DNA from 4 places in the Dickeya chrysanthemi NCPPB 402 genome. Region 4 is predicted to be linked to each of the others. Evidence: predicted binding sites of a transcription regulator. Region 4 holds the regulator's gene; each other region holds the start of a gene.
What was found. The regulator PurR, encoded in region 4, represses purine synthesis genes. The targets are predictions, from matches to a motif close to CANGCAAACGTTTGCNTG.
Positions count from the first base shown of each region.

Region 1: a site for PurR is predicted at 5,439-5,456, ahead of cvpA (colicin V production protein). Genes of this name have one in related genera too.
Region 2: a site for PurR is predicted at 2,509-2,526, ahead of purL (phosphoribosylformylglycinamidine synthase). Genes of this name have one in related genera too.
Region 3: a site for PurR is predicted at 3,193-3,210, ahead of purE (5-(carboxyamino)imidazole ribonucleotide mutase). Genes of this name have one in related genera too.

Region 1 covers NZ_CM001974.1:1,404,464-1,412,398, forward strand. The annotation lists gene DCH402_RS06430 (aspartate-semialdehyde dehydrogenase) at 1-345, shown strand, start outside; gene truA (tRNA pseudouridine(38-40) synthase TruA) at 345-1,175, shown strand; gene DCH402_RS06440 (DedA family protein) at 1,256-1,918, shown strand; gene accD (acetyl-CoA carboxylase, carboxyltransferase subunit beta) at 2,148-3,059, shown strand; gene folC (bifunctional tetrahydrofolate synthase/dihydrofolate synthase) at 3,139-4,407, shown strand; partial or broken gene dedD (cell division protein DedD) at 4,397-5,253, shown strand; gene cvpA (colicin V production protein) at 5,527-6,018, shown strand; gene purF (amidophosphoribosyltransferase) at 6,049-7,566, shown strand; gene DCH402_RS06470 (UbiX family flavin prenyltransferase) at 7,711-7,935, shown strand, end outside.
Region 2 covers NZ_CM001974.1:1,133,383-1,141,317, reverse strand. The annotation lists gene purL (phosphoribosylformylglycinamidine synthase) at 1-2,414, opposite strand, end outside; gene mltF (membrane-bound lytic murein transglycosylase MltF) at 2,692-4,149, shown strand; gene tadA (tRNA adenosine(34) deaminase TadA) at 4,160-4,666, opposite strand; gene murQ (N-acetylmuramic acid 6-phosphate etherase) at 4,666-5,583, opposite strand; gene DCH402_RS05185 (hypothetical protein) at 5,733-6,074, opposite strand; gene DCH402_RS05180 (type I secretion system permease/ATPase) at 6,653-7,935, shown strand, end outside.
Region 3 covers NZ_CM001974.1:1,254,130-1,262,064, reverse strand. The annotation lists gene cysS (cysteine--tRNA ligase) at 1-877, opposite strand, end outside; gene DCH402_RS05785 (DoxX family protein) at 1,150-1,584, opposite strand; gene ppiB (peptidylprolyl isomerase B) at 1,919-2,413, shown strand; gene lpxH (UDP-2,3-diacylglucosamine diphosphatase) at 2,424-3,146, shown strand; gene purE (5-(carboxyamino)imidazole ribonucleotide mutase) at 3,371-3,880, shown strand; gene purK (5-(carboxyamino)imidazole ribonucleotide synthase) at 3,877-4,947, shown strand; gene DCH402_RS05755 (HAAAP family serine/threonine permease) at 5,419-6,702, shown strand; gene DCH402_RS05750 (L-serine ammonia-lyase) at 6,770-7,935, shown strand, end outside.
Region 4 covers NZ_CM001974.1:2,736,928-2,744,862, reverse strand. The annotation lists partial or broken gene DCH402_RS22010 (IS1 family transposase) at 1-398, shown strand, start outside; tRNA gene DCH402_RS12290 (tRNA-Val) at 670-746, opposite strand; tRNA gene DCH402_RS12285 (tRNA-Val) at 779-855, opposite strand; gene DCH402_RS12280 (MATE family efflux transporter) at 1,017-2,390, opposite strand; gene DCH402_RS12275 (riboflavin synthase) at 2,672-3,325, shown strand; gene cfa (cyclopropane fatty acyl phospholipid synthase) at 3,420-4,571, opposite strand; gene purR (HTH-type transcriptional repressor PurR) at 4,991-6,016, opposite strand; gene cydH (cytochrome bd-I oxidase subunit CydH) at 6,405-6,494, shown strand; gene DCH402_RS12260 (C40 family peptidase) at 6,612-7,580, opposite strand; gene DCH402_RS12255 (Grx4 family monothiol glutaredoxin) at 7,911-7,935, shown strand, end outside.

The DNA of each region.
Region 1 (7,935 bases), 1.3 Mb from region 4:
TTGCAGGACGACGGCTTGCCGATTTCGGTCAGTTGCGTGCAGTCGCCGGTGTTTTACGGCCATGCGCAGGTGGTGCATCTGGAGGCGCTGCGTCCGTTGTCTGCCGATGAAGCGCGCGACGTGCTGGCGCAGGCGAGTGATATCACGCTGAGCGAGGAGGATGATTACCCGACGCAGGTGGAAGACGCCTCCGGCAATGTGCAATTGAATATTGGCTGTCTGCGTAACGACTACGGTATTCCTGAGCTGTTGCAGTTCTGGTCGGTGGCCGACAATATCCGTTTCGGCGGCGCACTGATGGCGGTGGAAACCGCTGAAAGGCTGGTTGAGGAGTACCTGGGGTAATGACGGCGTTGCAGCATGTAGGCGATGAAGCACCGCTGAAAATCGCTCTGGGGATTGAGTATGACGGCAGCCGTTATTACGGCTGGCAGCGTCAGGCCGAAGTGGATAGCGTTCAGGGGTGTCTGGAAGCGGCGCTGTCTCAGGTGGCGAACGAGCGCATCGATGTGTTTTGTGCCGGTCGAACCGACGCCGGCGTCCATGCGACCGGGCAGGTGGTGCATTTTACCACCCACGCAGTGCGCAAAGACGCCGCCTGGACCATGGGTGTCAATGCTAACCTGCCGCCGGATATCGCCGTACGCTGGGTGAAAACGGTGGATGAGGCGTTTCACGCCCGTTTCAGCGCTACGGCCCGCCGTTATCGCTATGTGATTTATAACCGGCGTTTTCGGCCGGCCATTCTGTCGCAGGGGGTAACGCACTATTATCTGCCGCTGGATGCCGAGCGTATGCACCGCGCCGGTCAGTGCCTGCTGGGTGAGAACGACTTTACCTCGTTCCGGGCGGTGCAGTGCCAGTCACGCACGCCGTGGCGCAACCTGATGCACCTGCGGGTAACGCGTCTGGGGGATTACGTGGTGGTAGACATCAAGGCCAACGCGTTTGTGCACCATATGGTGCGCAATATTGTCGGCAGTCTGATGGAGATCGGCTGCGGCAACCAGCCGGAAAACTGGATGGCCGAGCTGCTGGCGGCCAAAGATCGCACCCTGGCGGCCGCGACGGCAAAAGCCGACGGGCTGTATTTGGTTGCGGTGGATTATCCGGCGAATTTCGGTATTCCCGGTGCGTCGATGGGGCCGTTGTTTCTGCCGGACGAGGTGGTGTGAGGGGAGCCGGCGCGCCGTCGATAAACGACGAGGCCGACTTTGAATAAGCCGGCATTTGAACTGATAAGGACGCGATTATGCTGGATTTTGTACGGTTTATCATAGATTTCATCCTGCACATCGATGTGCATCTGGCTGAGCTGGTGGCGCAGTATGGCGTATGGATCTACGCAATTCTGTTTCTGATTCTGTTTTGCGAAACGGGGCTGGTCGTAACGCCGTTCCTGCCCGGTGATTCGCTGTTGTTTGTCGCCGGCGCACTGGCCGCATTGCCGACTAACGACCTCAATGTTCACATGATGGTGGCGTTAATGGTGTTGGCGGCGGTGTTGGGCGATACGGTCAATTACACCATTGGCCGGTTGTTCGGCGAGAAATTATTCCGCAATCCCGACTCGCGCATCTTCCGGCGTAGCTATCTGGAAAGGACTCACGCGTTCTATGCACGCCACGGCGGCAAAACAATAATTCTGGCGCGCTTTGTACCGATTGTGAGAACATTTGCGCCCTTTGTCGCCGGGATGGGGCACATGCGTTATCGCGAGTTTGCTCTGTACAACGTGACCGGGGCGGTGTTGTGGGTGCTGTCGTTCAGCTATGCCGGTTACCTGTTCGGTGATCTGCCGTTGGTGCAGGAGAACCTGAAGTTATTGATTGTGGCAATCATCTTCATCTCCATCCTGCCGGGGTTAATCGAGTTCTGGCGGCATAAACGCGCCATAACGCGGCAAAATATGAAATAAGTGGAAAATTATTTTAACATCCGGTTTGACCAGTTTTTTGTCCACACGCCCGGATCGTTATGGTTTAATGAGCAGCATTTACGGCGGTGTTTGTATAAACAGGCCTGAATACCAATATCGCGTCCCGACGCATCGGGATGAGATATCGCTTCATAGGCGGCGTTGCCAGGGATTGGGTAACGTGTAGCAGCGTACTGGCTGGTGCCAGGTTCAAGCAGAAAGGTTATCAATGAGCTGGATTGAACGAATTCTCAATAAAAGTAATGTCACACCCACCCGTAAGGCGAACATACCTGAAGGGGTTTGGACGAAATGTGACAGTTGCGGTCAGGTGCTTTACCGTGCCGAGCTGGAACGTAATCTGGAAGTGTGCCCGAAATGTGATCACCACATGCGGTTGTCCGCCCGGGCTCGTCTCCACGCGTTTCTGGACAAGGAAGGCATGGTGGAACTGGGGAGCGAGCTGGAGCCCAAAGACGTCCTGAAATTCAGAGACTCGAAGAAGTACAAAGACCGTATTACCGCCGCGCAGAAGCAGTCTGACGAAAAAGATGCGATGGTGGTGATGAAAGGGACCTTGTACGACATGCCGGTGGTTGCCGCATCGTTCGAGTTTTCTTTCATGGGCGGTTCGATGGCGTCGGTTGTCGGTGCGCGTTTTGTTCGTGCCGTGGAGCAAGCGCTGGAAGATAACTGCCCGCTGGTTTGTTTCTCCGCCAGTGGCGGTGCCCGTATGCAGGAAGCGCTGATGTCGCTGATGCAGATGGCGAAAACCAGTGCGGCGCTGGCGAAAATGCGTGAGCGTGGTTTACCGTATATTTCGGTGTTGACCGACCCGACAATGGGCGGCGTATCCGCCAGTCTGGCGATGCTGGGCGATCTGAATATCGCCGAGCCGAAAGCATTGATCGGTTTTGCCGGCCCGCGCGTTATCGAGCAGACGGTGCGTGAAAAGCTGCCGCCGGGTTTCCAGCGTAGTGAGTTCCTGCTGGAAAAAGGCGCTATCGACATGATCGTCCGTCGTGCAGATATGCGCTACAAATTGGCCAGCATCCTGTCCCGGCTGACTAACCGCTCGGAGCCGCAGGAGCAAGCTGTGGTGCGGATGTCCGCCTCGCACGAATCACAGAGTGATGCCTAATCAATGATGAGCCGGGAGCAGGGCGGCGTTGTTGCCGTGTTCCCGGCAGCAATCAACCGTAAGTCAGTGAACGGGACTCATGGACAATCTTCAGACACCTCAAGCCACGTCGCCTCTGGCCACGTGGCTTCACTATCTTGAAAATCTGCACAGTCAGGCCATTGATCTTGGTCTGGATCGTATCCGGCAGGTAGCGGAACACCTTGACCTGCTGCAACCTGCTCCCCGCGTATTTACCGTAGCCGGCACGAACGGCAAAGGCACCACCTGCTGCACGCTGGAGTCCATTTTGAGCGCGGCCGGGCTTCGGGTTGGGGTATACAGCTCACCACATTTGCTGCGTTACACCGAACGGGTACGTATTCAAGGGCGTGAATTACCGGAATTCCACCATGCACAAGCCTTTGCTGCGGTTGAAGCGGGCCGTAACGGCATCTCGCTGACCTACTTTGAATTCGGCACGCTGGCGGCATTGTGGCTGTTCAAACAGGCGCAACTGGATGTGGTGATACTGGAAGTGGGTCTTGGCGGGCGTCTGGACGCCACCAATATTGTGGATGCCGATGTCGCGGTGGTGACCAGCATCGCGTTGGATCATACCGATTGGTTGGGTAACGATCGGGAAAGTATCGGCCGGGAAAAGGCGGGGATTTTCCGCGGCAACCGGCCGGCCGTCGTCGGTGAGCCGGATATGCCGGCTTCGATTGCCGCAGTGGCGCAGGAAAAAGGCGCGCGCCTGTTTCGCCGTGGTGCAGACTGGCAGTTTGCATTGCAGGGCGATGGCTGGCGCTGGCAGTGTGACGACGTTCAGTATGCTGCGTTGCCCGTTCCTACCGTTCCGTTGGCCAATGCCGCAACGGCGCTGGCGGCGTTGTACGCTTCCGATATTGCGTTAACCGCCGAGGTTATTCGCCAGGGGTTGCGTCAGGCACAACTGCCGGGACGTTTCCAGATTGTGAGCGAAAAACCGTTGTTGATTTTGGATGTCGCGCATAATCCTCATGCGGCGGCTTATCTGGCCGCACGATTGGCTGATTTACCGCGTACCGGTCAGGTGCGGGCGGTGGTCGGCATGTTGGCCGATAAAGACATTCCCGGTACGCTGTCGCATCTTAAACCGCAGGTCGATGTCTGGTATTGCGCGCCGCTGGAAGGCCCGCGCGGTGCCGGCGCGGATCAACTGGCCGAACATTTGACGGACTGCACGCAGTACCCGGATGTGGCGACAGCCTGGCGACAGGCAATGCGGGACGCCGGAGAAAATGATGTGGTGATTGTCTGCGGTTCTTTCCATACTGTCGCGCATGTGATGGAAGCGTTGGACGGGAGCGGAATGCATGGCGAGTAAGTTTCAGAATCGCCTGGTGGGAACCGTTGTGATGGTAGCGCTGGGGGTCATCGTGCTGCCTGGGCTGCTGGATGGCAAAAAAAGCATTATGAAGAGGATTTTGCCGCCATCCCGCTGGTTCCCAAGCCGGGTGATACACTGGAGGCGGAGTCGATGCCGCCTGTCAATCAGCCGTTGCCTGCCCAGCCGCCTGAAGGCGCTGAAGCAGCGATGCAAAACAAAAGTGATGTGGGCGCCGGGGTGGAAGAAGAACCGCACCTGACGCCGGCACCCGTGCCCGAGCGTCATGGTGCCTCAGCATCATCGCCTTCCCGTCAGGTTGTGCCTGCCGCACCGATAGTAACGGAGCCTCGGCAACCGGTACAACAGGTCGCGCCGCCTGCGATGAAAGCCCAGCCGGCGAAGCCGGAAACCAAAAAACCGGAGACGAAAGCGGATACCCGGCCTAAGCCTGACGTGAAAGCGGTGGAAAGTAAAACGGCTGACGGTAAACCGGTCGAAAAACCGGTCGACACCCGCGCGGCGGAAACCAAAACGGAACCCCGTACGCCGGAAAACAAGCCGACGGAAAATAAAACGCCGGCTCAGGAGCAGGCTCCAGCAGGTCAGGCTTTTGTCGTGCAATTAGGGGCGCTAAAGAATGCCGATAAAGTCAATGAGATTGTCGCGAAGTTGCGACTGTCCGGCTATCGTGCTTATACCGTGCCGTCGACACCGGTGGTGGGGCAGATTACCCGCATCTATGTCGGGCCGGATGCCTCGAAGCAGAAACTGCAATCCGCGCTGGGAGACTTGCAGCAACTCAGTGGGTTGAGCGGGCAGGTTCGGCCTTACAGTGCGCGCTGAGTCAGCCGATAAGCAATAAACCACATTCAGGGGTAGGGGCGCGCAGCGACCTTGCCCCTTGTATTTTGTGCGGTGCATCAGCGCCGTCTTGCCGTAGCGAGTGGCAAACCACGGATGCTATTCCTATGACGGCGAGAGGTTTTTTTTATTTATTCGCCTATCGAAAAAATCGGCCGGAAATACGCTACGCAAACGTTTTCTTTTTCTGTTAGAATGCGCCGCGAACAGGATGACCGGCGCTATGATTGTCATCGTTCATTATTAGGATGGTTCATGGTTTGGGTTGATTACGTCATTATCGGTATTATCGGATTCTCGGCTCTGGTCAGTCTCATCCGGGGGTTTGTACGTGAAGCGTTGTCGCTGGTGACCTGGGGGGCGGCGTTCTTTATCGCCAGCCACTACTATGTCTATCTCGCGGTCTATTTCACGCGGTTTAATGATGAACTGGTGCGTAACGGTATCGCTATCGCCATTCTGTTTATTGCGACCTTGATTGTGGGTGCTATCGTCAATTATGTGATCGGTTCGTTGGTTGAACGCACCGGATTATCAGGCACTGACCGGGTACTGGGCATTTGCTTTGGTGCTTTACGCGGTGTGTTGATTGTCTCTGCGTTACTGTTTTTTCTCGATACCTTCACCGGTTTTTCACAGAGTGCTGACTGGAAGCAATCTCAGTTAATCCCGCAGTTCAGTTATATCATCAGGTGGTTTTTTGACTACCTGCAAAGCACGTCGAGTTTCTTGCCGCGGCACATCTAGCCGCGGTAGCGCTGATGAGGAAAAGACCACATGTGCGGTATTGTCGGTATCGCCGGTTTTACACCGGTCAACCAGTCGATTTATGACGCGTTAACGGTGTTACAGCACCGTGGGCAGGATGCCGCAGGCATCGTCACCATTAATGAGACCAATTGCTTTCGTCTGCGCAAAGCAAACGGCCTGGTGAAGGATGTGTTTGAAGCCCGGCACATGCAGCGGTTGCAGGGCAACATGGGGATTGGCCATGTCCGCTATCCTACAGCAGGCAGTTCCAGTGCCTCAGAGGCCCAGCCTTTTTACGTCAACTCCCCATTCGGGATCACGCTGGCGCATAACGGTAACCTGACCAATGCCCATGAACTGCGTCAGAAGCTGTTCGAAGAAGGGCGCCGCCACGTCAATACCACCTCCGATTCCGAAATTCTGCTGAACGTGTTTGCCAAAGAACTGGACCGTTTTCAGCACTACCCGCTGGAAGCCGATAACATCTTTGCCGCAGTGGCGGCAGTGCACCAGCAGATTCGTGGTGCTTACGCCTGTATCGGCATGATTATCGGTCACGGTATGGTTGCGTTTCGGGATCCGAACGGCATCCGCCCGTTGGTGATCGGTAAGCGTGAACTGAACGATGGCCGCAACGAATATATCGTGGCGTCGGAAAGCGTCGCGCTGGATACCCTGGGTTTTGAATTCCTGCGTGATGTGGCGCCGGGTGAAGCGGTGTACATCACCGAGAACGGTCAGCTATTTACTCGCCAGTGCGCTGAAAACCCGAAAAGCCACCCATGCCTGTTCGAATATGTTTATTTTGCTCGCCCCGATTCCTTTATCGACAAGATTTCGGTTTATAGCGCGCGTGTACGCATGGGTCAGAAGCTGGGCGAGAAGATTGCCCGCCAGTGGGAAGAGTTGGATATCGACGTGGTGATTCCGATTCCGGAGACGTCTTGTGATATCGCGCTGGAAATTGCTCGTATTATCAACAAGCCTTACCGCCAGGGCTTTGTGAAGAACCGCTACGTCGGCCGTACCTTTATCATGCCGGGCCAGCAGACTCGCATCAAATCCGTGCGTCGTAAGCTGAATGCCAACCGGGCGGAATTCCGCGGCAAGAATGTACTGCTGGTGGATGACTCCATCGTGCGCGGCACCACCTCTCAACAGATTGTGGAAATGGCGCGTGAAGCGGGCGCCCGTCGGGTTTATCTGGCCTCCGCGGCACCGGAAATTCGTTTCCCGAATGTGTACGGGATTGACATGCCAAGCGTTAATGAACTGATCGCTCACGGCCGTGAAGTGGAAGAAATCCGTCAGATTATTGGTGCCGATGCGCTGATTTTCCAGGATCTGGACGATTTGATCGACGCCGTGCGTGAAGATAACCCGGAAATTGTTCAGTTTGAATGCTCAGTGTTCAACGGTGTTTATGTCACCAAAGATGTGAATCAGGATTATCTGGACTACCTGGAAGCATTACGTAATGACGATGCCAAAGCGATGCGTAGCCAGAATGAAGTCGAAGATCTGGAACTGCACAACGAAGGTTGAGCATCATCAGCGATAGACCGATAACGACACAGGGAGCGCAAGCTCCCTTTTTTGTCGCTGTTATTCTTGCCAATCTTTGGGGGATGCGGCAAAGTCAGCGCACAAGTTGTTATCACCGCTACAGCGGTGGCCCGTGAGGTGAAAATGAAGCGACTGATTGTCGGTATTTCCGGCGCCAGCGGCGTGATCTATGGAGTGCGGTTGTTGCAGGTGCTACAACCAGTGAGCGGGGTTGAAACGCATCTGGTGATGAGCCCTGCGGCCCGGCAAACGCTATCGCTGGAGACGGAACTGGCCGTGCGCGATGTACAGTCGTTGGCCGATGTGGTGCACGATTCCCGCGATATCGCCGCCAGCATTTCATCCGGG
Region 2 (7,935 bases), 1.6 Mb from region 4:
CGGGCAAACGCGGAGATGACCAGCGATAACGGTGCGGTTACCGATTTGTCTTCACCGTTTTCCTGCCAGCGGGTTTTCATCGACATGGAGTCTTTACCCACCGGAATGGTCAGCCCCAGCGCAGGACACAGCTCTTCGCCGACGGCCCTTACAGCGTCATACAAACCGGCATCTTCACCGGGATGCCCGGCTGCAGCCATCCAGTTGGCGGACAGTTTCACCCGTTTCAGGTCGCCAATATGGGTCGCGGCGATGTTGGTCAGCGCCTCACCCACGGCCAAACGCGCCGATGCGGCAAAGTTACGCAACGCCACCGGCGCACGCTCGCCGATGGACATGGCTTCACCGTAATAACTATCCAGACTGGCGGTCGTGACGGCACAGTCCGCCACCGGCACCTGCCAGGGGCCGACCATCTGGTCACGCGCCACCATCCCGGTGACCGTACGGTCGCCAATGGTGATCAGGAAGGTCTTCTCAGCTACCGCAGGTAAATGCAACACACGCTCAACCGCTTCCGCCAGATAAATACCTTCACGGTTCAGCGGCGTGCCTTCCACACTCTTACGCTCGACATCACGCAGCATTTTCGGCGTTTTGCCCAGCAGTACGTCCAGCGGCATATCGATCGGCTTGTTGTTGAAATGACGATCGTTGAGCGTCAGGTGCTGTTCCTCCGTCGCTTCGCCGATCACCGCGTAAGGCGCACGTTCACGACGACAGATCTCATCAAACAACGCCAGTTGTTCCGGTGCGACCGCCAGCACATAGCGCTCCTGCGATTCATTACACCAGACTTCCAGCGGGCTCATACCCGGCTCATCGTTCAGGATATCGCGCAGCTCGAAACGCCCGCCGCGCCCGCCATCGCTCACCAGCTCCGGCATCGCGTTGGACAGGCCGCCGGCACCAACGTCATGAATAAACAGAATCGGGTTTTGCTCGCCAAGCTGCCAGCAGCGATCGATAACCTCCTGACAACGACGCTCCATTTCCGGGTTATCACGTTGTACCGAAGCAAAATCCAGATCCGCGTCAGACTGGCCCGATGCCATAGACGATGCGGCACCGCCGCCCAGTCCGATATTCATCGCCGGCCCACCCAGCACGATCAACTTGGCACCAATGCTAATTTCGCCTTTCTTCACATGTCCCGCACGGATGTTGCCGATACCGCCCGCCAGCATGATCGGCTTGTGATAACCGCGCACTTCGACGCCGTTATGGCTATCTACCGCTTCTTCATAGGTACGGAAATAACCGGTCAGCGCCGGTCGGCCGAATTCGTTATTAAAGGCCGCGCCACCCAGCGGGCCATCGGTCATGATATCCAGCGCGCTGACGATACGGTCCGGTTTGCCGAAATCCTGTTCCCAGGGCTGAATAAAGCCGGGAATACGTAGGTTAGATACCGAGAACCCGACCAAACCGGCTTTCGGTTTCGCTCCTCGTCCGGTGGCGCCTTCATCGCGAATTTCACCACCTGAGCCGGTCGCGGCACCCGGCCACGGCGAAATGGCGGTCGGATGGTTATGGGTTTCCACTTTCATCAGGATATGTGCGTCTTCCTGATGGTAAGCATAAGCGCCCTGCGGATCCGGGAAGAAACGGCCCACAGCCGAGCCCTCCATTACCGCCGCGTTATCCTTATAGGCAGACAGTACGTGGTCCGGTGTGTGCTCGAAGGTATTTTTGATCATCTTGAACAGCGACTTCGGCTGCGCTTCGCCATTGATGACCCAGTCGGCATTGAAAATTTTGTGGCGACAGTGCTCGGAATTCGCCTGAGCAAACATATAGAGTTCGATATCGGTTGGATTGCGCCCCAGCCGGGTAAAGGCATCCAGCAGATAATCCATTTCGTCGTCGGCCAGCGCCAGCCCCAGGCGCAGGTTGGCCTCTTCCAGTGCAGGGCGGCCCTGCAACAGAATTTCCACCCGCTTTAGCGCAGCAGGCTGATGCTGAGAGAACAGCAGGTTGGCCTGTTGCAGGTCGTCAAACACGCTCTCCATCATACGGTCGTGGAGCAGCGCGGCCAGCTCTTTCCACTGGGCATTACTTAATGTCGGCGCGTGGATGTAAAACGCCAAACCACGCTCCAGACGGCGAATTTTCTGCAGGCCGCAATTGTGTGCGATATCGGTAGCCTTGGAAGACCAGGGAGAAATGGTGCCCGGACGCGGGGTCACCAGAATCAGCCGCCCGGTAGGCTCATGCTCAGCGAGAGAAGGCCCGTACTTCAGCAGGCGGCTCAGTCGTGACTGCTCTTCATGGTTTAGCGGAGCGTTCACATCGGCGAAGTGGACGTATTCGGCATAAATGTCGCTGACGGGCAGGTGGTACTCCTTGCACCGGGCCAACAGTTTATTGATACGAAAAGCCGATAAGGCGGGTGAACCACGCAGTATTTCCATCATCTAAATTTCTCTCGTCTTCGAGGCACCGGAGACAGTGCGTCAGGGCGCTACAGGGGGGAAACGCACGCTATTATAGAGAATAGTGACGCCTGACGAAACCGTTTGCGTAGCGATTGTTAAACATTGAAGGGGCAGGATGGCTAAACTGTAAGCAAACGAATAACAGTTGCACACTGGCGGTTTGTTAAGCAAAATGCCCCCGACTCTGGGACAGACTTAATAAGAAACTGCCGTTACAGACAGACAGGCCAATCGGCCGCCGAGAGACAACTCATTGAAGCGTTTAACGATAAATTATATTTTCATCGGGGTAATCGCTTTGCTGTTGACGCTGGCACTGTGGCCAAATATTCCCTGGCGCAGTCATCAGGATGTCCAGCTAAGGCAAATCCTTTCACGTGGCGAGCTACGCATCAGCACCGTGACTTCTCCGCTGACCTATACCTTCAGCAATGGTTCCCCATCCGGGCTGGACTATGAACTGGCTAAGCGATTCGCCGACTATCTCGGCGTGCGGCTGGTGGTTTCGGTGCGCCAAAACGTTGATGATTTATTCAGCGATCTGGATAACGACAATGCCGACCTGCTGGCAGCGGGCCTTATCTATAATCAGGAGCGCCTGAACCGTTTCCAGGCCGGCCCCTCCTATTATTCAGTGTCACAGCAACTGGTCTACCGTATGGGGAGCGCTCGCCCCGCTTCGCTGGATAAGTTGCAGGGCAAACTGACCGTGCTGTCCGGCTCAGCGCACGCCGCTACGCTGCGTGACCTCAAAACCGAAAAATATCCGCAACTGAGTTGGGAAGTCGCCACCGATGTATCCGAACTGGACCTCCTGAAACAGGTAGCGGATGGGAAACTGGATTACACCATCGCCGATTCAATCAATATCGGCTTGATGCAACGCATTCACCCTCAATTGGCCGTCTCGTTCGACCTCAGCGACGAAGAGCCGGTTACCTGGTATATGCGGCAAAATCGTGACGATAGTCTTTCTGCCGCCCTGCTCGACTTCTTCAGTCAAGTGATGGAAGACGGCACTCTCGCTCGTCTGGAAGAGAAATATCTGGGGCACGTCGGCGAATTCGATTATGTGGATACCACCACCTTCCTCAGCGCCATCGACAATACCCTGCCGGGGCTGCAACCGCTGTTCGAAAAACATGCCAAAGAGATAGACTGGAAGCTGCTGGCCGCGATCTCCTATCAGGAATCGCACTGGAACCCACTGGCAACCTCGCCAACCGGGGTACGCGGCTTGATGATGCTGACACGCAATACCGCCGAAAGTCTGGATGTGGTGAATCGACTCAATCCGGAGGAAAGCATCCGCGGCGGTGCCAGATACCTAAGCCAAATGATGCAGCAGGTGCCTGCCACCATTCCGGCAGATGAGCGGATCTGGTTTGCGCTGGCGGCCTATAATATGGGTTACGCGCACATGATGGATGCCCGCAAGCTGACGGAAAAACAGCAAGGTAATCCGGACAGTTGGGCCGATGTCAAAATACGCCTGCCGATGCTCAGCCAGAAACGCTATTACAGCCAGACCGCCAACGGTTATGCCCGTGGTCAGGAAGCGTACAATTATGTGGAAAATATCCGGCGCTACATGGTCAGCCTGGTGGGATATCTTTCTGAGAAGGAAAACCGGGCATTACAACAGCAACTGGCCGCCAGCGCCTACCCTGCCGTACCGCCGGAGCAACTGACGGCTACTCAGCCTCATTGACTGCGGTGATTCAGCCGGGATCGACGACGTCGCGCCCGGCACGGGCGTCACGCTGCTGCTGACGACGCATACGGAAAAACCGGCTCAGCAGCTCAGAACACTCATCGGCCAGCACGCCGTCCGTGATCATGATGTGATGATTCATCCCAGGATGGCGCAGAATATCCACCAGCGAACCGGCGGCACCGGTTTTGGCATCAACTGCGCCATACACCAGCCGACTGATGCGGCTGTGAATCATGGCGCCGGCACACATCACGCAGGGTTCCAGCGTGATATACAAGGTGGTTTCCAACAAACGATAGTTTTGTAACGTCTGCCCGCCCTGTTGTAACGCCATCATCTCCGCATGTGCAGTAGGGTCATGACGACCTATCGGCCGATTCCAACCTTCGCCAATAACATTTCCCCCTTGCACCAATACGGCGCCAACCGGTACTTCGCCTTCGTCCCAGGCCCGTTGCGCCAACGACAGTGCATGGCGCATCCAGAATTCATCATCCATTGGACTACTCATCATTCCTCTTGGCTTTTCGCTTTTTCCGTATACAACGCATCACGCAGATAACCCCCGTTTTCCACTAACCGTTCTCTGGCCTGTTGTACATTACAACCTGTCACAACCATGACGATGGCGGGTTTGACGTCATAATCGGTCTGCGCCAGACATTGTTGCGCCGTTTCACGATCAACGCCGGTAGCTTCCATCAGAATACGGCAGGCGCGATCCACGAGTTTGACGTTGGTGGCTTTCACATCCACCATCAGGTTCTGGTATACCTTGCCCAACCGCACCATGGCACCGGTGGAAATCATGTTCAACACTAATTTTTGCGCCGTACCGGATTTCAACCGGGTGGATCCCGTCAACACTTCCGGCCCTACCAGCGGAGAAATGGCGATATCGGCAGCCTGAGCAATCGGCGAATGCGGATTGCAGGAAATAGCAGCAGTGCGACATCCCATTGTTCGCGCGTAGTGCAAACCGCCAATCACATACGGCGTTCTCCCCGATGCCGCAAGGCCGATCACCATATCCACAGGTGTTAGCGTCAGTGCGGTCAAATCGGCTTCGCCTAACGCCGGGTTATCTTCCGCCCCCTCAACCGCTTTAAGCAAAGCCCCCGGTCCCCCGGCAATTAACCCGACGACGACGCCATGCGGCACGCCGAAAGTAGGCGGGCATTCCGAAGCATCAAGGATGCCAAGACGGCCGCTGGTACCGGCACCCAGATAGATAATGCGCCCACCGCTCTTCAGACACGCGGCCGCCGCATCTACTGCCTGCGCTATCGCCGGCAGAACCTCACGAATAGCCTCAGGTACCCGATGATCTTCCTGATTGAACAAAGACACCATTTCTAACGTGGACAATTGGTCCAGATTCATGGATGCCGGGTTACGTGCCTCTGATACCAATGCACCGAAATCCATACTGTTGTCGTCTTTTAGCGCCATTCCGCTACCTTGTTCATCAATGTGTCCTACCTATTATCCGCCAATGCCCATCGGGACCGGCGGCTTAACAATAAAAAACGGCTTGCAAGTTAACTGGCAAGCCGTTTTGTCAGCACTTCTCAACATTAGAAAATCTCGTCCTCATCCTCACGGATCAGTGATTCCAGATTACCCAGTTCTTCACGCGCCCGCGCCCGATTGATGAGTTTCAGCTGTGCAGCGGCCGGAAAATCGGTGATGTTGATCTGCCCTTTGGTGATCAATACCTGAATCAGATCCTCCAGGACACGTACCATTTCCAGATCGCTGCTGCGCAAGCGCTCAATTTTAGCCAGAATAGCCTGCTGATTATTTAGCCATGCTATTGCCTCAACAGAATCATCCGGCAGCTCGCCATTCATTTCAGGAAACGGCGATTCTTCTACCCTGATAAGATGACCGTTGCTGTCACGCAAAATGTAAAACATACCAAGCCCTTTTTTATTAGCAATATTATAGAGACCCCAACGACAGGACGACTCGCTGTACCTGATTAGGATGAGATGAAATCAGTCCCGCCCGCAAGGATCTCACCGCGGCGAAGCCTGACTACGCTCCACGTTCCCTCATTGGCACATCATGCCAGGCCACCCACCAGCATGGCATTTTCACCATCGACGGGCAAGCTATCCCGCACCATTCTCTGTCGGTTACTCACGTTTAGCGGTAACGTGATACAGCCACAAACGGCGGCTGACGCATCAGTTAACTCACGAATTAATAAGTTAACGAACATATTATGTCGTGCCGGAATGTCAGTTATATTGACCGTTACTCGCAATTTCCAGCCGATACAGAAAAACACCACAGGCTTTTCCACCGCGCGGTGCCGGCGGGTTCCTCAAAAATGAAAGGTTGCGTCTGATAAGGTTCGCCATGAATAATGCTTGCCAGTCAAAGCCTGAAAAAACAACAAAATCAGGCCATATTGCTCACTTTTGTCTATTTTTTATCTGTGAACGGCTTGTCTGCAAGCGGTCACTATGGCTAAGGAACGCACAGCGACATGAATACACACTATGAGCAGCCATCAGGCGGCGAGGAATATCCCCAGCAACATCAGGATCCTCGCATCCGCCATGACGACCCTTTGCTTGATTGCCTGCTGGTACTGTGTCGCTTACAAGGGAAACCGACCAGCCGCACCACCTTGACGGCAGGATTACCGCTGGAAGAGCTGCGTTTGCCCGTCAGCCTGCTGCCTCGCGCCGCTGCACGAGCCGGTTTGCGCGCCCGGATACTTAAGCGCTCGTTAAATGCTATTCCGGCCATGTCACTGCCCGCGATGTTATTACTGCGCGAAGGTCGCGCCGCCATTCTGCTAGGCTGGACGGAAGAGGGTAATGCCCGTCTGATGACGGGTGAAACCGAAGGCGGCGAAATTGAGGTCGGCCACAATACGTTGCAACAAAACTATCTGGGATTGGTCATGTTCGCACAGCCGGCCCATCGCTTCGATGTATCGCCGACAACGATATTACCGCGCAGCAAAACCTGGTTCCGCGACACCCTGAAACGATCCCGCGCGTTGTATCTGGATGCCATTGTCGCCAGTCTGCTCATTAATATTATCGCGCTGTTCGTTCCACTGTTTGTTATGCAGGTCTATGACCGGGTGATTCCTAATCAAACGACAACGACGTTATGGGTGCTGGCTTCCGGTCTTGGCATTGCATTGCTGTTTGACCTTATCTTACGGATATTACGCAGTATTTGTCTGAATATTGCCGGTAAAAAAATCGATCTCATCCTTTCCGCTACATTATTCGAGCGCCTGATCGGCTCGATGCTGTCGGCCTTCCCGACGCGGATCGGCTCTGTGGCGCATCGCGTGAAGGAGTTTCAGGCGCTGTGCAATGAGTTATCATCGCTGTCGCTGAGCACTCTGCTCGATGTGCTATTCGCAATTATCATGCTGATTTTACTCGGTATATTAGGTGGCCCGCTGATCTGGGTACCGTTGCTGACCATCCCGCTGGTCCTGTTGATCAATCGGCTGCTGTATTACCCGACCCTGGCGGCACTGAAGCATTCACGTCAACTCACCGACGAACGACAGGCGCTATTGACTGAAACGCTGAGCGGACTCAGTGCCATCAAGATCAATAATGCAGAAGGTGAACGCCAACGCCAGTGGGAACACATCAGCAGCGATATTAGCCGGTTGGATTTGAGGGCAAAAAACCTCTCATCCCTTGCCTTTCATTTGACGCAATCATGCCGACACCTGGCCGGCGTCATCGTTATCGTCGCAGGTGTTTACCTGTTTCAAGATGTGCAGTTAACACT
Region 3 (7,935 bases), 1.5 Mb from region 4:
GAAAATAGCGAATGGTCTCCGCATCGTAGTGAGTCAACACATCGCGCACGGTAAAGAAATTATTCAGGGACTTGGACATCTTCTCCCGGTCGACCATCACCATGCCGGAGTGCATCCAGTAATTCACGTAATCGCCGCCGTGCGCGCAGGTCGACTGGGCAATTTCATTTTCGTGGTGCGGAAACATCAGGTCGGAACCGCCGCCGTGGATGTCGAAATGTTCACCCAGTTGTTTGCAGTTCATCGCCGAGCACTCAATATGCCAGCCTGGACGGCCATTGCCCCACGGCGACGGCCAGCTCGGCTCGCCCGCTTTGGACATTTTCCACAGCACAAAATCCATCGGGTTGCGTTTCACTTCGGTGATTTCCACCCGTGCACCGGCCTTCAGTTGCTCCAGATCCTGACGGGACAGCACGCCGTAACCCGGTGCGGTATCCACCGAAAACATCACGTCGCCGTTATCCGCCACGTAGGCATGACGACGGGCGATCAATTTTTCAACCAGCTCAATGATTTCCGCGATGTAATGCGTGGCCCGCGGCTCTTCGTCCGGAGACAGAATATTCAGCGCCTGAAAATCGGTGTTCATCTCACCGATCATGCGGTTGGTGAGTTGCTCGATAGTTTCGCCGTTCTCCGTCGCACGCTTGATGATCTTGTCGTCAATGTCGGTGATATTGCGGACATATTTTACGTCATACCCGAGATAACGCAGGTAACGCGCCACCACGTCAAACGCCACGAAAGTACGCCCATGACCGATATGACACAGGTCGTAAACGGTTATCCCGCACACATACATGCCAACCTTGCCAGCGTGGATGGGTTTGAATTCCTCTTTTTGACGACTCAGGGTATTAAAGATCTTTAGCATCAGGGCATTCCATGGTGTTCACAACATAACGTGTTCGCAGGAGATGTGCATCGTTGTCTGCGGTACGCGTAATAAAGTCGGTTTTTATCCGGTTTTCGGACGTAGCTGCGTATTGAAACCTGAACCCTAACCTATTGCAAGCGGGTGAGCCCAATATTCGCCATTCCGGCGGTTTCGCGTCTTAATCCTGCTTAAAACGCACAAACCCGGCGTTATCGCCGGGTTTGTATCGCTGCTAACCGCAACCGAACTATTGACTACCGATGCCGCACTTAGCGCCAGCGCGGGTTGCTCATCACAGAGTATTTACCGCTGCCCAACAGGGCAATAGCGATACCGGCGAAGAAGTAAACCGCCACGTTCTCAATCCCCCATGCCCCGGTTTTATCAAGGGTGAAAATAGCTTCCGGATGCGCCAGTGCGAACGCCACAATCATGGTGAAGGCGAAAGACAGCGCGGCAGGGCGAGTCAGGATGCCCAGAATCATCAGCACAGGTGCAATCACCTCGCCAATAAACACGCCGTAGGCGATAAAGCCCGGCAAGCCATGAGCCGCCAGCATTCCCTGAATACCACCGACACCCGCGATCAACTTATGAACACCGTGGAACAGTACCAAAATACTGAACGACAGTCGTAAAATCAGCTTGCCGCAATCCGGTTTGTCTAACAGCTGATTAATCCGGTCCAACATACCCAACATAATTTACCTACCTGTACGATTATCGAATGAGCAACGTGTTAACGAGAGTGACTATCAACTATAACAAGGATAAATTTATAAAGTAAAAAACATATCAAAATGATGCTAGTTATTGATTTAGAGCAATAAAAATATATTTCAAATTAATTCAAAAAAACACATCCAATTTAATGAATTTATTTGAAATAGATTCTCATTCCCTTTCTTCATCTTAGCGACGGCTTCACCCTGTGCTGACTCAGCCATTCACTTATGTTATAAGAGCGCTCTTGGCGGCTTGGCGCCTCGGTGAATATCACTCATTATTCTGTGTATTATGGCTAAGTAAGGTTCATCTATGATTACGTTTCATACCAACCACGGCGACATCGTCATCAATACCTTCCCGGAAAAAGCGCCGGTTACCGTGGAAAACTTCCTGAACTACTGCCGCAGCGGTTTTTACGACAACACGATTTTTCACCGTGTGATCAACGGCTTCATGATCCAAGGCGGCGGCTTCGAACCCGGCATGAATCAGAAAAGCACCAACGCGCAGATCAAGAACGAAGCGAACAACGGTCTTACCAATAACCGTGGCACGCTGGCGATGGCTCGCACTAACGATCCGCATTCAGCGACCGCCCAGTTCTTCATCAACGTGGTGGATAACGACTTCCTGAACTTCAAATCTGAAACGGTGAACGGTTGGGGTTATTGTGTGTTCGCCGAAGTGGTGGAAGGCATGGACGTGGTCGACAAGATCAAAGCGGTGTCTACTGGTCGCAGCGGTATGCATCAGGATGTGCCGAAAGAAGACGTAGTGGTCACCAGCGTGACCGTTAGCGAGTAACGTCTGCGACATGTCTACGCTGTTTATTAGCGATCTGCATTTGAGTGAACAGGAACCGGCGATTACCGCCGGTTTTCTGCGTTTTCTGCATGAAGACGCTCCCGGTGCCGACGCACTCTATATTCTTGGCGATCTGTTCGACGCCTGGATTGGCGACGACGACCCGGCGCCGCTGCACGGCATCGTGGCGCAAGCGCTTAAAACGCTTTCCGACGGCGGCGTGCCGTGCTATTTCACCCATGGCAACCGCGACTTTCTGCTGGGCCGACGTTTCGCACGCCAGAGCGGCCTACGGTTGCTCGCCACCGAAACCGTGATTGACCTCTACGGCCGACGCACGTTGCTGCTGCACGGCGACACACTCTGTACCGACGATCATGCCTACCAGCACTTTCGCCGCAAAGTACATCACCCGCTCATCCAGCGGCTTTTCCTGTGGTTGCCGTTGTCTTTTCGTTTGCGCATCGCCGCTCGTATGCGCGCCGCCAGCCAGCAGGCCAACCAGCACAAATCCATGGCGATTATGGACGTTAACGCCGATGAAGTGCTTACCCGGTTACGCCGTCATCAGGCGACGCTGATGATCCACGGCCACACCCACCGCCCGGCGATTCATACGATCGATCAGGCCGACGTACAGGCTGAACGCGCGGTGTTGGGAGCCTGGCATCAGGAGGGATCGCTGCTGCGGGTAACCGCCGACGATGCCCGTCTGATTTCATTTCCATTGTAACGCCGCGTTTACACTGATTTTCCCTCTCGATGGCCCATTTCATCGCTACGCAACCGTTTTCCTCCCTTCTGGCTCATGGTATGCTCTACGCCCTCGCGACCTGCGCCTCTCGGTTTTCAGGTCGCCGTTGCACCGCGCAATGACCGCATCATGTACGATCCATGTCATGCACGATCATCGACATGGTTTACCACCGTCATGCAAACCACAGGAGCATTACAGGCATGTCATCCAACGCTGCCCCGGCGAAAATCGCTATTGTCATGGGTTCAAAGAGTGACTGGGCCACCATGCAGTTTGCTGCAGAGATCCTCACTACACTGAATCTGCCTTATCACGTTGAAGTCGTCTCCGCGCACCGCACGCCGGATAAACTGTTCAGCTTCGCCGAACAGGCGGACCAGAATGGCTTTGACGTTATTATCGCCGGCGCGGGCGGCGCCGCTCACCTGCCAGGGATGCTGGCGGCCAAAACCCTGGTGCCGGTGCTGGGTGTTCCGGTACAGAGCGCGGCATTAAGCGGCGTCGACAGCCTCTATTCGATTGTACAGATGCCGCGCGGCATTCCCGTCGGTACTCTGGCCATCGGCAAAGCGGGCGCGGCCAACGCCGCGCTGCTGGCGGCACAGATTCTGGCGCGCCACGACAGCGCGCTGGCGTTGCGTCTGGCGGCCTGGCGTCAGGCACAGACTGACGACGTACTGAACCATCCGGATCCGAGGGAAGAGGCATGAAACCGGTTTGCGTACTGGGTAATGGTCAGTTAGGCCGTATGTTGCGTCAGGCCGGCGAGCCGCTTGGCATCGCGGTTTATCCGGTCGGGCTGGATGCAGAGCCGGAATCCGTACCGGTGCAGCACAGCGTTATCACGGCCGAAATCGAACGTTGGCCGGAAACGGCGCTGACTCGCCAACTGGCGCAGCATTCCGCTTTCGTCAACCGCGATATCTTCCCACGTCTGGCCGATCGTTTTACGCAAAAGCAACTGCTGGATGAACTGGGTCTGGCGACCGCCCCCTGGCAATTGCTGGCTTCGGCACAGGAATGGCCGACGGTATTCGCAACGCTGGGCGAACTGGCGATCGTTAAACGTCGTGTCGGCGGCTACGATGGGCGCGGACAATGGCGTATCCGCCCCGGCGAAGAACATAGCCTGCCGGCCGAATGCTACGGTGAATGCATTGTCGAGCAAGGCATCGCTTTTTCCGGCGAAGTATCGCTGGTCGGCGCACGCAGCACGAAGGGTGACTGCGTATTTTACCCGCTGACCCACAACCTGCACGAAGACGGCATCCTGCGTACCAGCGTGGCGCTGCCGCAACCACAGCCTCACCTGCAACAACAGGCGGAGCAGATGCTGTCGTCAATCATGCATCGCCTCGGTTACGTAGGCGTGATGGCGATGGAGTGTTTCGTGGTCGGTGACCGCCTGTTGATCAACGAACTGGCGCCGCGCGTACACAACAGCGGGCACTGGACGCAAAACGGCGCCTCCATCAGTCAGTTCGAATTGCACTTGCGTGCGATTCTTGATCTGCCGCTGCCGTCGCCGGTGGTCGCCACTGTGTCGGTGATGGTTAATCTGATCGGCACGGATGTGAACATTGACTGGCTGACGCTACCGCTGGTGCATTTGCACTGGTATGAGAAAGAGGTTCGCCCGGGCCGCAAGGTGGGGCATCTGAACCTTACGCATCCGGATAATGCGCAGTTGAGCCAGACGCTGAACGCCCTGGCGCCGCTGCTGCCGGATGCCTATCATTCCGGGCTGGCGTGGGCACAACAACGGTTAGTCGATTAAGTACACAGCGGCGTAATGCGGGTCAGTCATGACCCGCATATCATCGCCCGGTAAGATTTTTACGTGACATTATGATGATTGAGTTTATTATCTCCAACGCGAATAAAATAAACACCTTGCGCCGGTTATTTATTTCACTCGCAAACATCCAGAATGAAAAATATTTCCGCATTATTATTCACCTATTCGAATCAATTAACGCATCAAAAAAGATACCTGCCGAAATAAATTATTTAACGCATCAATACTGATATTTTATTTTTAATTAATTAGAGTTAAAATAATTGATCTCTGTTCATTTGTGTGATCGCCTCACTATTATTTCATACCGGTCAGGATATAGAATGCCGCCACAAAAAAGATTACCCCGATTCACATGATGTCTCGTGTGACACCTGCGAATTCTCTCTGTATTGGCTCTCAGCCGGTACGGTATTTTTTATACTCTGTGTTCACCAAGGAGAAACACGTATGAGCACAATTCAAGACAGCAGTCAGGTACTGGAGCAAGCTTCAGGCTGGCGTAAAAGCGATACCGTCTGGATGCTGGGCCTGTACGGCACCGCCATCGGCGCAGGCGTGCTGTTTTTACCCATCAATGCCGGCATCGGCGGTTTAATTCCGTTGATTATCATGGCTATTATTGCTTTTCCGATGACCTATTTTTCTCACCGCGCATTATGCCGATTCGTTTTATCCGGTAAAAAAGGCGGTGAAGATATTACCGAAGTGGTAGAAGAACACTTTGGGGTTGGTGCAGGAAAATTAATCACACTGCTCTATTTTTTCGCTATTTACCCGATTCTTCTGGTTTACAGCGTTGCGATTACCAATACCGTTGACAGCTTTATTACTCACCAGTTGCATTTACCGTCACCGCCGCGAGCAATTCTGTCGCTGGTATTAATTCTGGGGCTGATGTTTATTGTCCGCTTCGGCGAAGCGATGATCGTAAAAGCCATGAGCGTCTTGGTTTATCCGTTCGTCGCCGTATTAATGATGCTGGCGCTGTATTTAATTCCCCACTGGAATACCACTGTTTTCCATAATATTTCCCTGACCAACAGCACCACGGGCAATGGCCTGCTGGCAACGCTGTGGCTGGCGATCCCGGTTATGGTGTTCTCTTTCAACCACTCGCCGATTATTTCCTCTTTTGCGGTCGCGAAACGTCGTGAATACGGTGATAACGCAGAGAGAAAATGTTCCCGTATTCTGGCCTGCAGCCACATCATGATGGTGCTGACCGTCATGTTCTTCGTGTTCAGTTGCGTGCTGGCGCTCTCCCCGTCTGACCTGATGGAAGCCAAAACACAGAACATTTCCATCCTGTCTTATCTGGCGAACCACTTTAATAACCCGGTCATGGGCTATCTGGCGCCAGTCATCGCCACTGTCGCGATTTCCAAATCGTTTCTGGGTCACTACCTGGGTGCCGGCGAAGGCCTGAACGGCATGATGATAAAAATGCTGCGCAGCCGCGGCAAAACCGTCACCACCGCCAAACTCAACCGTATCACCGCGCTGTTCATGCTGGTCACCACCTGGCTGGTCGCCACCCTGAACCCCAGCATTCTGGGCATGATTGAAACACTGGGCGGCCCGGTCATCGCTTGTTTGCTGTTCCTGATGCCGATGTACGCGATCCACAAAGTACCGGCCATGCGTCAATACAGCGGCGCACTGAGCAATGTGTTCGTCACCCTGCTGGGCCTGATCGCCATCACCGCGATCGTCTACACCCTGTTCGAGTAATTGTTACCCCTCTGTCCCTCCCGACGCAGGCGGTGCTGCTGCCTGCGTCAGCTGAAAGGAACCCCCTATGGTCAGCGTATTTGATATTTTCAAAATTGGTATCGGCCCTTCCAGTTCGCATACCGTTGGTCCGATGAAAGCTGGCAACATGTTCACCGACGATCTGGTTAACCAGTCTCTGATTTCATCGGTTGACGCCATTATCGTTGATGTTTATGGCTCGCTGGCTCTGACCGGCAAGGGCCACCACACCGATATCGCCATCATCATGGGACTGGCGGGCAACCTGCCGGATAGCGTGGATATCGACGCGATCCCGGCTTTTATTCAACAAGTACAACACAGCGGTCGTCTGCCGTTGCTCAATGGGCGCTATGCAGTCAATTTCCCGCTGGAGAGCGCACTGCGTTTCCAGCCGGAAAACCTGCCGCTACACGAAAACGGCATGACGATCCGCGCGCTCGACGCCGGACAGAAGGTGCTGTACAGCAAAACCTACTATTCGATCGGCGGCGGTTTCGTGGTCGATCAAGAGCACTTCGGTCAGCCGAATACCCAGGAAGAGCGCGCGCCCTGGCCGTTCTATTCCGCCCGCCAACTGTTGCAGCACTGCCACGATAACTGCCTGTCGCTGTCGGCAGTGGTGATGAAAAACGAAATCGCCATGCACGGCCGCGACGCGCTGGAAGCCTATTTCGCCAGCGTCTGGCAAACCATGCAGAACGCCATTCATCGCGGTATGAACACCGAAGGCGTGCTGCCCGGCCCGCTACGCGTACCACGTCGCGCCTCAGCGTTACACCGGCTGTTGTTCACCAACGGGCGTTTTTCCAACGATCCGATGGATGCCATGGATTGGGTCAACATGTTCGCCATGGCGGTATCGGAAGAAAACGCCGCCGGCGGCCGGGTGGTCACCGCACCGACCAACGGCGCCTGCGGCATTATTCCTGCCGTGTTGGCCTACTACGACCGCTTTATTCAGCCGGTCACGCCGGACACCTGCCTGCGCTATTTCCTGGCCGCCGGCGCCATCGGCATTCTGTTCAAAATGAACGCGTCGATTTCCGGTGCGGAAGTGGGTTGCCAGGGTGAAGTCGGCGTCGCCTGCTCAATGGCGGCGGCCGGTCTGGCAGAGCTGCTGGGCGCGAATCCGGAGCAGGTGTGTATCGCCGCTGAAATCGGTATGGAACACAACCTCGGTTTGACCTGCGACCCGGTGGCCGGTCAGGT
Region 4 (7,935 bases):
TGTGGCGCTTATCTGTGAACTCGATGAGCAATGGAGCTTCGTTGGCAGTAAAGCCCGGCAGCACTGGCTTATGGTACGCATACAACACCAAAACAGGCGGTGTACTGGCCTACACTTTTGGTCCACGAACCGATGAAACCTGCCGTGAGCTACTGGCACTGCTCACGCCATTCAACATCGGCATGATCACCAGCGATGACTGGGGCAGCTATGGCCGGGAGGTGCCGAAAGACAAGCATCTGACCGGCAAAATATTCACCCAACGCATTGAGCGTAATAACCTGACACTCCGCACCCGCATTAAGCGGCTGGCTCGTAAAACGCTCTGCTTCTCGCGCTCAGTTGAGATCCACGAAAAAGTCATCGGCGCCTTCATCGAAAAACACATGTTCTACTAATTGGATGCATCACCCTTGGGTGAAACACCTGACGGATATACTACTGAAAGTGCCATGAGCATCGCTCCTGATTACGAGTCAGAGCTGGATTCTGGTTCCCGGCAGTATCGCTTGACAGCAACAATCTGGACTCGAATGCACGCATTCAAGATGGACTTAAAATCGCCGGATTTGGGTGGGTTTCGATAGATTTCACTGGAACGAAAGAAGATGAAAACCTTCTTTTTTTCAAGCCACTATAGACATCGGTGTACGTCTATAGAACATGATATGGTGCGACCGAGTGGACTCGAACCACCGACCCCCACCATGTCAAGGTGGTGCTCTAACCAACTGAGCTACGGTCGCAATATGTGCGTTGGTGCTGATGCGCTGAAGAATGGTGCGTTCAATTGGACTCGAACCAACGACCCCCACCATGTCAAGGTGGTGCTCTAACCAACTGAGCTATGAACGCATTGTTTCTATCAGCTGCTGTCAGGGTGACAGCGGGGACGAATATTAATGGTCTGGATGGCTGCTGGCAAGGGGAAAAACGCAAAATTCCTGCTATATCACACTGATTGACGAGCTTGTAGACAGAGCGCCGCTTTTTTCGGCGCTCTGTGCATTCTGTCATTAGCGTGCGGCTCGTGCCAGAATCCGGGCGGGCGATTGACGCTGTACCCAGCGGATCCGCAATACCATCATTGTGGCGGAAGAGGTCAGGCCGATAATGAATCCCCACCAAAACCCCGCAGGCCCCATGCGTGGTATCAGTATGTCGGTGAGCGCCAGCGCGTAACCGCTGGGCAATCCTAGCAGCCAATAAGCGATGAAGGTAATAAAGAAGATGGCGCGGGTGTCCTTATAGCCACGCAATACGCCGCTGCCGATGGTTTGCACCGCATCGGAAATTTGATAAACCGCCGCCAAGAGCATCAGGTGTGACGCCATCGCCACCACATCCGGATTCTTGTTATATAGCATGGCGATAGGTTCACGCAGCGTGATGGTAAATATGGCTGTGCATATCGCCAGCAACACGCCGGCCGCGATGCTGGTACGGGCTGCGACCCGGGCAGCGTCTGCCGAACCTTCTCCTAGTCGGTGGCCGACGCGAATAGTCGCGGCGACGCCAACGGAAAGCGGCAGGACAAACATCAGCGAACTGAAGTTGAGGGCGATTTGATGGCCCGCGACATTCACGACGCCGAGCGGCAACACCAGCAATGCGACAATGGCGAATAGCGTCACTTCAAATAGCAGCGCCAGTGCGACAGGCAATCCCAGGCTGGATAAACGCTTGAGTACAGCCCAGTCCGGTTGCAACCGGGTTTGGTACCGGCGAATATCTTTTAACCAGTAAGCACGGCGGGAATAAGCCGCCATCATCAGCATCATTATCCAGTACACGGAGGCTGTAGCTACCCCGCAGCCAACACCGCCCAGTTCCGGCATCCCGAGCTTACCGTGGATAAAAATGTAGTTGATGGGAATATTGATCAACAGGCCGATAAATCCAATCACCATACCGGGCTGTGTTTTGGACAAACCTTCGCATTGGCCGCGTAGTACCTGATAGAACAGATAACCGGGCGCTCCCCACAGCAAAGCGTGCAGATATTTTATCGCTTTTTCAGCCAGTTCCGGCGCGCCGTCATTCATCAGGTTGATGGCATATTTTCCCTGATAGAGTACCACCATCGTCAGGAGAGAAATGGCGCAGGCCAATAAGAACGCCTGCTGAGTTTGATGCGCGATGCGGTCCCGACGTCCGGATCCGTTGAGGTTCGCCACCACCGGCGTCAGCGCCATCAGTAAACCGTGGCCGAACAGGATGACCGGTAGCCAGATAGAGGTGCCGACCGCTACGGCTGCCATATCGGTAGCGCTGTAAGAGCCCGCCATAATGGTATCTACCACACCCATCGAGGTTTGCGAGACTTGAGCGATGATGACTGGAATAGCCAGCGCCAGCAACTGACGGGCCTCTGATAAGTACTTCTGCACGAAAACACCTTCCTAAAGCAGGATGGAGAGAGATCTCTAATGGAGGAGAGAAAGACAATCATCCTTTATTTATACGAAAAAAGATGAAGTATTGTAACGATTTGCCAACCGTAAACCAATGATCGACTGACCGAGAATGATCCCGTTTGGTTTTCCTGATGATATGGTGCAAACTGCCTGACATTAGTGAACGTTGTCACTTCCGAGAACCAGTCCGTCTGGTTATACCGCTGTTGTTGCGCGTTCACGCCTATTACTAATCTGGAGGCAAGATCAACACCATGTTTACCGGTATTGTTCAGGGCACGGCGACCGTCGTGTCTGTTGATGAAAAACCCAATTTCCGCACTCATGTCGTTCAACTGCCCCCCGAACTGTTGCCGGGGTTGGAAACGGGTGCATCCGTAGCACACAATGGTTGTTGTCTGACCGTCACGGCTATCGACGGCGATCGGGTCAGTTTTGACTTGATCAAAGAAACGCTGCGGTTGACCAACCTGGGGGAAATTCACGTCGGCGATCGGGTCAATGTGGAACGCGCGGCTAAATATGGCGATGAAATCGGCGGGCATGTGATGTCCGGCCATATTATGTGTACGGCGGAGATTGTAAAAATTCTGACGTCGGAAAATAATCATCAGATCTGGTTACGGCTGTCTGATGAGCTGCAAATGAAGTATGTGCTGCACAAAGGATTTATCGGTATCGACGGCATCAGTCTGACGGTGGGCGAAGTCACCCGCAGTCGTTTTTGCGTGCATCTGATTCCGGAAACGCTTCAACGCACAACGCTGGGTCAGAAGCGTCTGGGCGACCGCATCAACATCGAAATCGACCCGCAAACTCAGGCCATCATCGATACGGTTGAACGTGTCATGGCGCGTCAGGCGCAGCAACAGGAGCAGGCTGCTGCGCAGGCGGAGCAGGGCGAATAAGCACTTCTTCCCTGACATGTTCTCCCATCATGAAAACCGGCAGCCAGGCTGCCGGTTTTTTGCCATCGGGATGTGGATTTGCCGGGTGCCAGGATTATCTGGGGACTCGCAAGCCGTCCTCTACACCGCCCACACTGAATACTATCTGCCAGAGCTGAATATCACGTGCGCGAAACGAGCCAGCGCAGACGTTAAGGTAGTAGCTGAACATCCGCTGGAAGCGTTCGGAATAACGTTCTGACAACGTTGGCCAGTGTTGCTGGAAACGTTCATGCCAGGCCATCAGTGTGCGGTCGTAGTCTGCGCCGAAATTGTGCCAGTCTTCCATCACCAGATAGGGCTCGCTGGCCTGGGCGATATGCTGCACTGAAGGCAGGCAGTAGTTGGGGAAAATGTACTTGTTCATCCAGGCGTCAACTTTCAGGTTAGTTTCATTGGTGCCGATAGTGTGCAGCAGGAACAATCCGTTAGGTTTGAGGTTTTTTCTCACTACCCGGAAATAGGTGTTGTAATTTTTGGGGCCGACATGCTCGAACATGCCGACGGAAACGATGCGATCAAACTGTTGATTCAGGTCGCGATAGTCCTGTAGCAGGATGTTAACATCCAGATGTCGGCAGCGCTGCTGCGCCAGCTTTTGCTGTTCGCGGGAGATGGTGACGCCGGTGACGCTGACGCCATAGTGATGTGCGGCGAATTCCGCCAGCCCACCCCAGCCGCAACCGATATCCAGCAATGTCATGCCGCGACGCAATTGCAGTTTTTCGCAGATTAAGCGCAGCTTGTCCTGTTGCGCCTGCTCCAGCGTTTCAGCCTGTTTCCAGTAACCGCAGGAGTATTGCATATAGGGATCGAGCATCAGGGTGAAAAGATCATTACCGAGGTCGTAATGCTCCTTGCCCACGATCCAGGACCGACGGCGGGACTGCAGATTGCTCAGGCGAGCCATCAGGATTCGTAAAGTATCGCGCCAGCGGTGGGGCAGTTGGCTGTCCAGTCCCACGCGTATCGCTCGGTGGAAGAACATGTCCAGCCGCTCACACTCCCACCAGCCATCCATGTAGCTTTCGCCCAGACCTAACGAGCCTTCGCGCAGTATGCGTTTGTACATAAAGGGATTTTTTACCTGAATGTCAAACGGGCGTGAGCCGTTAATGGCGATGTCGGCGGTCGATAGCATTTCATTAACAATTTGGAACCAGGGATGATGAGGGGTACCCAGTTCCTCCACATAAGATGAACTCATAACTTCTCCCTACCTTGTCAGATAAATGTGTTTACAAGGAATAAACCAGACAAATATCACGCTGGAGGGTGTTCAACGAACCCCATCCATTGTCTATCCCTGAGAGTCTCAGAGGAAAATAAGAGAAAAGCCGGTACGAAAGGCATCTACCCCGTTCGTGACAAACGGTACGGCCATTATTGCCAGGGTAGAAAAAGTAAGGCGATGCGCTATGTTGAAAAACATCGTCTGATCATAGTTATTGTCGTCAGCGATAGTGACAAGTGTATGACTGCTTTAACCCGCCGACAAGATTCAGCGGGCTAAAGTAGCACGGAGAAACAATACGTCATGTATTCATCACATGCGTTATCGCTATATGCGGTGCGGCATAGCGCCTGACGGCAAGGGCGCGCAGCGATAACGAAATCGTCTGAATATTAACGACGATAATCGAGGTATGGGCCGTCGGCAACGGAGCGACGCTCGATCAGAGTAGGGTGTACTTCAATCGTTTGTGCTTCCTCGCGTTTGCTGGTAATGCGGTCCAGCAACATGGAAAATGCCGCCTGCCCCAGACGTTCTTTCGGTTGATGAATGGTGGTGAGCGCTGGAGTAAAATAGCGGGAGTGACGCACATTATCGTAACCGATCACTGAAATATCTTGCGGTACGCGTAGCCCAAGTTCGTCGGCCGCGCAGATGGCGCCCATCGCCATGATATCACCGCCGCAGAATACCGCCGTCGGCCGCTGTTTTTGGGCCAGAATTTGATGCATGGCTTTATAGCCGGACTCCGGCTCAAAATCCCCCTGAACCACCCACTCTTCGCGCAGGGAAATGTCGGCTTCCTTTAACGCTTTCAGGAACCCCAGGTAACGTCCGCTACCGGTATTGCGCTCCTGCGAGCCGGGAATGGCACCGATATCCCGATGACCGCGTTCAATCAGATAACGTCCAGCCATGTATCCGCCGGCAAAGGCGTTATCAATAATAGTATCGGTAAAATCGTTTTGTGCTTCGCCCCAGTCCATCACCACCATCGGGATATGACGGTAATCCGCCAGCAGGGATAGCAATTCGGGTGGGTACTCGGCACACATCACCAGCAGGCCGTCGACACGCTTTTGCGCCAGCATGGACAAGTAGGCGCGCTGTTTATCCTGATTGTTATGAGAGTTACACAGGATTAGCGTGTAACCCCTGGCGTAGCAGCTGTTTTCTACCGCCTCGATAATCTCGGCGAAATAGGGTGCTTCGCTGGAGGTAGCCAGCAGGCCGATGGATTTCGTGTGGTTGACCTTCAGGCTGCGAGCCACTGCACTCGGGGAATAATGCAATTCATCGATGGCTGCGCGTACCGCAGCCTTGGTCTCTTCGGCGACGAAACGTGTTTTATTGATCACGTGTGATACGGTTGTGGTTGAAACGCCTGCGCGTTTTGCCACATCTTTGATCGTTGCCATCTAAAGCGACTCCTGAACTCATCTGTGACAGTAACGTGTCTGTTACAGCATTAAAATAGGGTGTTAATCGTTTGCCTGCGTGAATTCATCTCCTGCCGGACAACAAGGCAACATTTCAGGAGGAGATATGCCGAGGTGTGTAGCTTGAAGGGAGGGCTGACGCTTCGACCAACGCAGTGTATACAGTAAACTGCGAATTCTGGCCGATCCAGAGCAAAAGTGGAAGAGGCAATTCGTGTTATCTCTGTGATGCGCAAACCGGTTTTTTGATATCGGCTGGGTAATAATAAACCTATACTTTATGTGTTTCCTCTTGCCTGCCGAGAGAGGGATTTTATTCATACACAATGGGATGACGGCGATCATCAGTCACATACAGGAGAATATTATGGATACGAATCTGAAAATGTCGCTGTTCAGTACGGTGGTTGCACTGGCGGTGATCATTATCTTCGGCTTCACAGCGGTATTGAACTGATAGCGGATCGCCGGCGGCGTAATGTCCGGGTTTCAACAGCCTGAGGCAAAACAGCGGTGAAAACAGAAAGGGGCGCTAAGCCCCTTTTTGTCGTATTTACGTCGAGTCGTGTAGCGCCTAACGAATGGTTTTCGGCGTCACCACGCGGCGAGCGCCGACGTAATGATCCTGCCAGTAATCTTCACTCAGTTTACTGATCTTGATATCAGCGCCGGTGCGTGGCGACTGAATGAATCGGCCATTGCCCAGGTAGACGCCCACATGATCGGCGGCTCCACGGTTGGTGATACGAAAGAAGACCAGGTCGCCGCTTTCCAGTTCGCTTTTCTTAATTGGCGCCGCGTCACGCAAATGGAACATTTCATTGGCTGTGCGTGGAATCGGGATTTTCACCACATCTTTATAGGCGTAATACACCAGCCCGCTGCAATCAAAGCCCGAATACGGTGTGGCACCGCCCCAATGATAAGGCTTGCCGATTTGGCTCATCAGCTTATTCATCGCGGTTGACTTGGCATGCTGATAACGTTTTTGGTGCGCGGCGCTGATAGTCAGCGCGGCCTTGTCCTGTTTACCTTTTTTATTTTTACCGTGCGATGAGACCGAGGCAATATCTTCTTCGGCGATTACCGCTTTGCCTTTTTTGGGGGAGTATTTGACTCTCACCGACTCATGCGCGTTACGGTTATTTTTGGCCGTAGCAGGCGGCTCTTTTTTCGTCGTTTTGTTGGCTGCCGCTTTAGTCGGCGGGCTTTTTTCCTGCTTCTGCGGTTTACCGGTAGAGTGGGCTGAAGCCGCTGCCGTCACAGGCTTTTTATCACCAGATTTGGCGCTTTTATCATGAGCGGATGATGTCGTTTTCGCTGGTGCGTTTTGGGTCGTCTTTTCATGTTGTTGAGAGGGCGCCGTACCTTTTTTATTGGCATTTTTGGCGACCTTATTTTTTTTGGACTCATCAAGCGCTTTGTTTGCCGTTTCTACACCCGATTTACGCGGCAACGCGGACGCGCCATGCGGATTAGCCAGCGCCAGATTCGCAAACAAATTACTGAAAAATAATAAAAAGAGCGTAATAAATAAACGCATAATAATTCTGACCGAATGTTGTCCTCAATCGTTCAATCTTTACAGTATTCCCGAAAATGGCCTGATAAAAAAGCGGGAGATAGACTTATGTTACTACAAAATAGTGAGAAAACGTTAACAACGGTGTTTGCTGCTTAATTATCAGTCAATTTGGGTTACCTTATGCTGATATATCGTCGACCGGATAAAACCTTACAAAAGATAGCGTTTTTTTGTGGTCGTCGCTATCGTTAGAATATAAAACAACAGAGGCGGTATGGCATGGTCTGCCGCGAGTCACATGAACAGCCGTTGATGGGCTGTTCATCACGCGCTTGAGGAAGCAATAGAATGACGACAACGACACTTGAAAAGA